DNA from 4 places in the Streptomyces sp. NPDC001848 genome. Region 1 is predicted to be linked to each of the others. Evidence: riboswitches for the same ligand, from Rfam matches in the RefSeq annotation. Region 1 holds a riboswitch; each other region holds the start of a gene.

Region 1 (2,190 bases):
CTCCGCGGACGTCGACACGGGTGTCGCCGGGGACTCGTCGTCCGGCGGATCGTCCTCCGACTCGGGTCTCGACTCGGGTCTCGACTCCGGCCTCGACTCCGGTCTCGACTCGGGCCTGTCCGACTCGTCCGGATCCTCTGCGTCGACCACCCCGTCGCCTTCTTCGTCCTCTTCATCCCCTTCGCCGTCCTCGTCCGGGTCGTCGACCGCCGACACCACTCAGGGCGCGCAGGGGTCCGGCAGTGCGCCCGCGGCCACCACGAAGAACGACGAGTCGGACAACTCGGCACAGAACGGTGCCTCGTCCGGGGCGAGTTCGACCGAGGGCTCAGGTGCCGGTCGTCATCGCGGGGGCAGCGCCGAGGAGGGCGCCGCGGGCGGTCGTACCGAAGACGCGTCCGGCCGCCATGCCTCACGCGGCACCGACGGCGCGCGTGACGCCGTCGACGGCTCGTACACCGTCCGCCCCGGGGACAATCTGTCGTCCATCGCCGACTCCCTTGACCTCAACGGCGGATGGGCGGCGCTGTACGAGGCGAACAAGAAGACGGTCGGTGCCGACCCGAACCTCATCCTCCCCGGTCAGAGCCTTGCGCTCAGCACCGACCCGGTCGGCGGCTCATCCTGAACTGCCCCTTCCGTTGCGGAAGTTCACGACCTACTTCGCGCCGAATGTCCTGTTTGGTGAAAGTGAGATATGGGTCTCATAAGCCCTGATCGTCTTTGAAATTCCGGCGATCGACTGCTTACGGTCGTGATCGCTCGCCACAGCGAGCCCCTGCGGTCGCAACGCCGAATCCTGCCAGCGGCCGTACGGGAACAGTCGTCGCGTCAAGCGCCGTAGGCAGGAGCGGGGGACCCAAGGTAGGCGCCGCGTCCGGGAGTTGACCGGAAGCGGCTCGGGGTGAAGCCGTGTCCCGCAAGGGGCGCGGCCGGGCAACTCAACCGGCCCGAACCCGACAGCTCACCTCGCAGGCGTCGGTGAGGGGAACGAACCATGCTGTGTTCCGGCAACGGCAAGCACCGCCGCCCGTCCAAGGCCACCCGTGCCATCGCGCTCGCCGGTGTCGCCGGCGCTGCCATCGCCGGCCCGCTCCTCGCGGCCGGGAACGCCTCCGCGGCCACCGCCGCCCAGTGGGACGCCGTCGCCCAGTGCGAGTCCGGTGGCAACTGGCACATCAACACCGGCAACGGCTTCTACGGCGGTCTGCAGTTCACGAACTCCACCTGGGCCGCCTACGGCGGCACCGCCTACGCCTCCCGCGCCGACCTGGCCACCAAGGACCAGCAGATAGCCATCGCCGAGAAGGTCCTCGCGGGCCAGGGCAAGGGCGCCTGGCCGGTGTGCGGCAAGGGCCTGACCGGCGCCGCGTACAACGGCTCCGCGGCCACCGGCTCGTCGAGCGGCGCGAAGAGCACCAGCCCGAAGAGCGCCACCACCCGCTCGACCGAGCAGCAGGCGGCCAACCGCTCCGCGCAGCGCCCGGCTCCGAAGAAGACCGTCACCACCCCGACCGGTACGAAGGTCAAGAAGGGCGACGGCGAGTACAAGGTGGTCAAGGGCGACACCCTCAGCTCGATCGCTGCGAGCCACCACGTCCGGGGCGGCTGGAAGAAGCTGTTCGAGCTGAACAAGGACATCGTCCAGGACGCCAACCTGATCTACCCGGGCCAGCAGCTGCACCTGAAGTGACAGCCACGCGGTAGCCGGGCCACGGGCCCCTCCCAGGCGTGACCCCCACCATGGGGGTCCGTGCGGGCCCGTCCCCCGTCCCCACGGCCCCCCGCTCCGGCGCGTTTTCCCCCGTACGCACCGGAGCGGGGCTTTTGCTGTCCGGCCGCGCGGATTTCACCGCACCTTTCACGCATCCTTTGTTCCGTTGAGGAACAATGTGGAGCGTCACCCTGTCCACGGGACGGTCGGTAGGCCGGCCGACAGCCCGGGGCGGTTAGGCTCTAGTCGCAAGGCACAGCCGTAAGGCAGACAGCCCCGCACTTCCAGCGTCACATCCAAGAAGGAGATGCTCGTGCCGTCCATCGACGTCGTCGTAGCCCGGGAAATCCTGGACTCCCGAGGCAACCCCACGGTCGAGGTCGAGGTCGGCCTCGACGACGGCAGCACGGGTCGTGCCGCCGTCCCGTCCGGCGCCTCCACCGGCGCCTTCGAGGCCATCGAGCTCCGCGACGGTG
Region 2 (2,190 bases), on a different contig from region 1:
GTGGTTGGTGTCCTGGTACTCGTCGACGAGCACATGGCGGAAGCGGCGGCGGTAGTGCTCGGCGACGTCCGGGAAGGCGCGCAGCAGGTTGACCGTCGTCATGATCAGGTCGTCGAAGTCGAGCGCGTTCGCCTCGCGAAGGCGGGACTGGTAGAGCGCGTACGCCTGGGCGAGGGTCTTCTCGAAGCCGTCGGACGCCTGGGCGGCGAAGTCCTCCTCGTCGATCAGCTCGTTCTTCAGGTTGGAGATCTTGGCGCTGAAGGACTTGGGCGGGAAGCGCTTGGGGTCCAGGTCCAGGTCGCGGCAGACGAGGGCCATCAGGCGCTTGCTGTCGGCGGCGTCGTAGATGGAGAAGGAGGAGGTGAAGCCGAGCTTCTTGCTCTCCCGGCGCAGGATGCGGACGCAGGCGCTGTGGAACGTCATCACCCACATCGCGTTCGCGCGCGGGCCGACGAGCTGCTCGACGCGCTCCTTCATCTCGCCCGCGGCCTTGTTGGTGAAGGTGATCGCGAGGATCTGCCCGGGGTGGATGCCCCGCTCGGCCAGCAGGTACGCGATGCGGTGGGTGAGCACACGGGTCTTGCCGGAGCCGGCGCCGGCCACGATGAGCAGCGGGGAGCCGGCGTGCACGACGGCCGCGCGCTGGTTCTCGTTCAACCCCTCCAGCAGCGCCTCCATGTCGACGGCAGGGCGGTGCGCGCCGTTGCGGTAATAGGCGTCCCTGTCCGGTGGCAGGTCGAACTTCCCGCCGAACAGATCGTCCGGAACCGGCTCCGGAGCGTGATCGTCATCGGGCGGCGGGGGCTCCTCCTCATGGGCCGGAGTGGCCTTGAGGTCCGCCAGGAAGCTGTCGTCAAAGAGGCTGCTCATCGCTCTCCGAGTCTAGGCCGCCCCACCGACAACCCGCCGCCGCCCTGGAAACTCCCCTCGAAAGGCGACCGCCCGAGCCACCGCGACCTACCGGAATCAACCGTTCACCCTGCGCTCCCAGAGAGCGCCGCCACGAGGAAGGTCACGAAAACGCATCGGGCATATCACGCATCAACCTTCACAGCAGCCACAGCAGTTGGCTACCGTGCCGGTCAGGCCGCACGACCCCCACCGGCGAAGGTCGCCGGGCCGCGCGGCCTCCGCCGAGTCCGGTGCCCCGTGGCCACCGGAGCCGGGGCCCCCCGACCTGGGGTGAATCGGCCAACCGCCCTGCGGGGCACGGCCGTAGGGCACACCTTCCGCAACCCCCCCACCGAGCCCGAACCCGACAGCTAACCCGGTAGGCGGACTACGGAAGGAGACGCCCTTCATGGCGCCGCACCGCAAGGCGCGCCCCTCGGGCACGCGCTTCGCCGGCATACGCACCCCCGTCCTCGCGACGGCGGCCCTCACCTCCGTGGCGCTGCTCCCGCAGAGCGCCGACGCCGCGCCCTCCGCCGACGGCAGGCCGAGCGTCGAGGACGTCGAGAAGAAGGTCGACGAGCTCTACCGCCGCGCCGAATCGGCCTCCGAACGGTACAACGGGGCCAAGGAGAAGGCGGACCGGCAGCGGGGACGCGTCGCCGCGCTCCTCGACGACGTCGCAAGACGCGCCCAGAAGCTGGGCGAGACACGGGACCGGCTGGGTTCCTTCGCCGCGGCCCAGTACCGCGCCGGGGAGGCGGCCCCCGACACGGCCACCTTCCTCCTGGCCGACACGCCGCAGGACTACTTCGACCAGACCCAGCTGATGAGCCGGCTCACCAGCCGTCAGAAGGAAGCGGTCGACGAGTACGCCACCGCGCAGGCCGCGACGATGAGGAAGCGGCAGGAGGCCACCGAGAACCTGCGGTCGCTCACCGACTCGCAGCAGACGCTGCGTTCGGCCAAGGCGGACGTCCAGAAGAAGCTCGCCACCGCGCGTGCCCTGCTGTCGGAGCTGACCGCGCAGGAGAAGGCACGGCTCGCTGCGCTGGAGAAGGAGAAGCAGGAGGTGGCGCGGCGGCAGGCCGAGGAGCTGGCACGCCAGCAGGCGGCACAGCGCCAGTCGTCGTCCACCACCACGCCCGGCTCGCCGGGCTCCGCCACGGACTCCACGGACTCCGCGTACGCGACGAAGGCCGCCGAGGCGCTGGCGTTCGCCCGTGCGCAGGTCGGCAAGCCGTACGTGTGGGGCGCCACCGGGCCCGGCTCGTACGACTGCTCGGGCCTGACCCAGGC
Region 3 (2,190 bases), on a different contig from region 1:
CCGGCACCCAGGCCGAGTACGCGTCGGCGGTGTCGACGAAGTTGCCGCCGGCCTCCGTGTAGGCGTCGAGGACGGCGACGGACTGCGCCTCGTCGGCGGTCCAGCCGAAGACGTTGCCGCCGAGCGACAGCGGGAAGACCTCGAGATCGGACGAACCCAGCTTGCGAAGAGAAGTCATGCTCTGCATCAACGCCCCGGCCGGACCGGAGTCTTCCGGGAGGCCGGCAAAGATCTTGTGAACGGGCGTGCTTCCGCGGGGGTCAGGGGTTGAGGCCCTTGCTCTGCAGCCAGGCCATCGGGTCGATCGCGGCGCCGCCGTTCGGGTGCACCTCCAGGTGCAGGTGCGGCCCGGTGACGTTGCCGGTCGCGCCCACGCGGCCGATGACGTCGCCCGTACCGACCTTCTGCCCGACCGTGACGCTGATCGACGACTGGTGGCAGAACCACAGCTCGGTGCCGTCGTCGAGGGTGAGGATCGTGCGGTAGCCGTACGAACCGGCCCAGCCGGCCTCCGTGATCGTGCCGCTGTGGACGGCCTTGATGAGCGTGCCGGTGGGCGCGGCGAAGTCGAGACCGGTGTGGTAGCCGGAGGACCACATGGCACCGGCGTCACCGAAGCGGGAGGTCAGGGTGTAGGAGGAGGTCGGCAGCGTGAACTGCTTCGCGAGTTCGGCGAGCCGCGCGGCCTCCTCGGCCTTCTTCTTCTCGGCTGCGGCCTTGGCCTGCGCGTCGTCCTGCGCCTTGGCCGCCGCGGCGGCGGCCTTCTTCACGGCGGCGTCCTCGGCGGCCTGTGCCGCCGCCCGCGCGATCCGCTGCTGCTGGGACTCGGCCTGCTGCATGATCCGGGCGCGCAGCGCCTCGCCCGCGTCCTTCGAGCCGGTGGCGTCGGTCCGGCCCACGCTGCTCAGGGGCGTGGCCGAGCTCTTGGGGGCGCCGGAGTCGTCACCGATGAGGGCCTTGGCGGAGTCCGTGACGGAGGAGAGGTCCGGCAGGGATATGGACACCGGCGGCTTGCCGGACTGCGCGGTGGCCAGGCCGCCCGCGCCGACGGCGGCCATCACACCGACGCCGAGGACGGTGGAGCTGCGGGCGAGCCCGCCCCCGCGCTGCTTGGCGACGCGGTGCCGGCCGCGGACGGGACGGACGGAGTCCTCGGTGGGGTTCCACTCCTCCCAGGGGCCCTCGTCGGTGCCGGGCGCGATGTCGAGCGTCCGAGTGCCGTCAGGGGCGAACGAGGTGCTCTGGGCAGGCCGGTTGAACGCCACGTGGGCGCACTCCTTTCCTTCCGTCTCGCCTACCGGGTTAGCTGACGGGTTCGGAGCAGGAAGGTCTCCTACGCGCGTATAACCGGCCGTGCGACCACGGCGGTATCCGCTCGATTCACCCCAAGGTGGTGGTTCCCCGGCTCCCTCGCGGGATTCGGCAGGCGCGCACGGAGCCGCCTCTGGTGACGGCTGGGACGACCGCGCTGCGTTATCGAACGTTAATAGACGCGGGGCCTGGATTCCAAGCGGTTCGGACAGATCCGTTCACGCCGCTGGCCAGGACTTTTGCGACCCGAACAGGGGAAAAAGGGCGAGTCGCCCGCGCCTCATGAGCCTCACAGGTATTGACAGTATGTCAGTCGTTATGCGCTGAGGCATCACTCGCTCACTGTTCGTGCCCGCGCCCAGCGCGTCCGGGCCGACGCACGGCCAGCAGAGCCATGTCGTCCGTGCCGCGGCCGCCGGTGTGCCGGGCGACTTCCTGCGTGACGGTGCTCAACAGGGCGCCGGGTCCGGGGAAGACCCGTCCGGCGAGGCGGACGGCGGGGTCGTAGAACCGGCCGAACGCGTCCCGCGCCTCCGAGACCCCGTCGGTGTAGAAGAGCAGCGTCGCGCCGGGCGGGAAGTCCCACTCCTCCGCCCGCGCGGGCCAGAGGCCGAGGTCGCCCAGGCCGAGCGGCGGCGCGGGGTCGCGGGCCCCGAGCTCTCGCAGGGAGCCGTCCGGGAGCAGGAGCAGCGGGGCGGGGTGGCCGCGGTTGACGACGCGGACGACGCCGCAGCCGTGCGGGATCTCGGCGAGCACCGCGGTGGTGAACCCCTCGAACTCCTCGGGCCCCTCGCGCCCGCCGCGTTCGCGCGACAGCGCCCGCTCCAGGCGCTGGGCGACGGCCTCTAGCGACGCCTCCTGTTCGGCGGCCTCCCTGAA
Region 4 (2,190 bases), on a different contig from region 1:
CCCGTCGAGGGCCAGGCCAGTGACCTGTCCATCCAGGCCGAGGAGTTGACGCGGATCCGCGGCCGGCTGGAGGAGATGCTCGTCCGGCACACCGGGCAGAGCCGGGAGCGGATCGCCGCCGACATCGAGCGCGACGCGATCTTCGACGCGCCGGCGGCGGTGGAGTACGGCCTGATCGACCGCGTCATCCCCAGCCGCAGGGCCTCGCGCACCACGCCCGGCGCGAGGTGAGGCGCGGATGCTGCCGCCGGAACTGCCCCCACTGCCCGCGCTGACCCGCGCCGAGGCGGAGCTGATCGACCGTTACCTCGATGTGATCGACCTGCTCGGCCGTATCAATCCGGCGCACTCCGGGGACACCTACCGTGGACTGCGCGCCGCCCAGGCCCTGGTGAGCAAGGCGATGGCGCTGCGCGAGGCGCTGACGCTGATGCACCAGCGAGGGGAGCACGAGCTGCACGGGCCCACCCTCGCCCGGGCCCTCCGCGTCCTCGACGGCGAACGCCGCGCGGCCCGCGTCACGGTGCCACCGGACCCCGGCTGACGGAGAGTGAGCCGACCCCGCGTGTCGCGCGGTTGCTGAAACCGGCCGAACGGGGTACCGCCATCCGAGTAGATTCCTCTCCTTCCGGAGGCCCGGGGAAGTCGCACAACATGCGTGGCCCCAGGGCGAAATGATCTGCTCCGGTGCAGGTCCGGGGCCTCGTCCATCCCCTCAACCCCGTTCGAACGAAGGGTTGTCCACCCGAACGGGTGAGTGGTGAGTAATGCCACAAACCCCCGATTCCGTTGTGATTTTCCGACGCCTTTAGGTGAAGATCCCTTCCTGACGACAAGCCCCCGCCACCGCGGCGGGGCGGTCCGGGCGGACGCCGAGTCCTGCCGCCGCCCGGATGACCGGTCGACAGGAGTGGATCGGCAGGAGTGGAGGACCCAGCAAGGCGGGCCGCCGGAGAGATCCGGGCGGTCCTTGGGGTGAAGCCGCGTCAGCGGCCGGGCTACTTCGCCAGCCCGAATCCGACAGGTCATCCTTCACAGGCGGCTGACGAAGGGTTGCGCATGACTGCGCTCAATCGAGTCCCGTCGCTGCTGGGCCGGGCCGGAACGGCCTCCGCCCTCACCATCGCCGCCGTCGGCGGCGGCATCGTGGTCCCCGGCATCGCCTCCGACGCGTCCGCCGCGACCCCGGCGACGAAGGCACTGCAGATCGCGGCGTCCAAGAAGGGTTCCCCCTACCAGTACGGCGCCGCGGGACCGCGCCGTTTCGACTGCTCCGGGCTGACGCTGTACGCGTTCAAGAAGGCGGGCAAGACCCTGCCCCGGACCGCGGCGGCGCAGTACAACAAGACGCGGCACATCTCCGCCTCCCAGCGGCAGGCCGGGGACCTGGTGTTCTTCCACTCGGGCAGCAACGTCTACCACGTGGGCATCTACGCCGGGAAGGGCAAGATCTGGCACTCCCCGAAGACCGGGTCGGTGGTCAGGCTGGAGACGATCTGGACGAAGAGCGTCTGGTACGGCCGCGTCCGCTGAGGCCGTACGGGGGGTGACGGCGGCTGCCTGCCGTCACCCCGCGACCCGCCGCTCGGCGAACACCTGCGACAACTCACGCAGCAAGCTCACCGGGCTCAGCAGCCCCACAACCCACCCACCGGAGAGGGCGTGAGGAGAGGGCTGAGCGGATACTCGTTGACCATGGCCGACCGACCTCCCGAGCAGGCACGACGCGAGACCCCCCTGGAGCGTGCCGACCGCAACTTCGCCGAGTTGCTGCAGGAGCTGCGGGTCACCCAGACAGGGGTGCAGATCCTGTTCGCGTTCCTGCTGACCCTGGCCTTCACCCAGCGCTTCCCCACCCTGGACACGGTCCAGCGCGCCACCTACGTGACGACGCTCCTGCTCGCCATGCTGGCCGCGGCCCTGTTCACGGCGCCCGCCGCGCTGCACCGGTCGCTGTTCCAGCAGAACGCCAAGCCCGCCATCGTGAAGGTCTCCTCCCGTCTGGCCACGATCGGGATGGGCGTGCTGATGCTGGCGTTCACCGGATCGGTCCTGCTGGTGGTGGACGTGTCCCTGGGCCGCGTGGCCGGGATCGCGGCCGGGGCGGGAACGCTGCTCGTCTGTGTGGGGCTGTGGCGCGTCCTGCCCTGGGTGGTGCGGCGCACGGTCCTCCTACCGCGGCAGACCTCC

What was found. A riboswitch is a leader RNA that binds a small molecule or an ion and turns the genes downstream of it on or off. The one in region 1 is predicted to bind cyclic di-AMP.
Region 2: it holds a riboswitch for cyclic di-AMP, as region 1 does, so the genes downstream of both, ACFYZJ_RS24830 (NlpC/P60 family protein) here and ACFYZJ_RS33085 (transglycosylase family protein) in region 1, are expected to answer to the same signal.
Region 3: it holds a riboswitch for cyclic di-AMP, as region 1 does, so the genes downstream of both, ACFYZJ_RS36915 (M23 family metallopeptidase) here and ACFYZJ_RS33085 (transglycosylase family protein) in region 1, are expected to answer to the same signal.
Region 4: it holds a riboswitch for cyclic di-AMP, as region 1 does, so the genes downstream of both, ACFYZJ_RS08335 (C40 family peptidase) here and ACFYZJ_RS33085 (transglycosylase family protein) in region 1, are expected to answer to the same signal.

The regions. Positions count from the first base shown of each region.
Region 1 is NZ_JBIATP010000020.1:93,652-95,841, reverse strand. It holds gene ACFYZJ_RS33090 (transglycosylase family protein) at 1-628, shown strand, start outside; cyclic di-AMP (ydaO/yuaA leader) riboswitch at 827-993, shown strand; gene ACFYZJ_RS33085 (transglycosylase family protein) at 998-1,693, shown strand; gene eno (phosphopyruvate hydratase) at 2,022-2,190, shown strand, end outside.
Region 2 is NZ_JBIATP010000012.1:112,522-114,711, forward strand. It holds gene pcrA (DNA helicase PcrA) at 1-870, opposite strand, end outside; cyclic di-AMP (ydaO/yuaA leader) riboswitch at 1,122-1,293, shown strand; gene ACFYZJ_RS24830 (NlpC/P60 family protein) at 1,301-2,190, shown strand, end outside.
Region 3 is NZ_JBIATP010000027.1:81,239-83,428, reverse strand. It holds gene ACFYZJ_RS36920 (aldo/keto reductase) at 1-178, opposite strand, end outside; gene ACFYZJ_RS36915 (M23 family metallopeptidase) at 261-1,265, opposite strand; cyclic di-AMP (ydaO/yuaA leader) riboswitch at 1,277-1,435, opposite strand; gene ACFYZJ_RS36910 (PP2C family protein-serine/threonine phosphatase) at 1,651-2,190, opposite strand, start outside.
Region 4 is NZ_JBIATP010000003.1:448,856-451,045, forward strand. It holds gene ACFYZJ_RS08325 (ATP-dependent Clp protease proteolytic subunit) at 1-231, shown strand, start outside; gene ACFYZJ_RS08330 (hypothetical protein) at 239-544, shown strand; cyclic di-AMP (ydaO/yuaA leader) riboswitch at 861-1,056, shown strand; gene ACFYZJ_RS08335 (C40 family peptidase) at 1,060-1,533, shown strand; gene ACFYZJ_RS08340 (DUF6328 family protein) at 1,696-2,190, shown strand, end outside.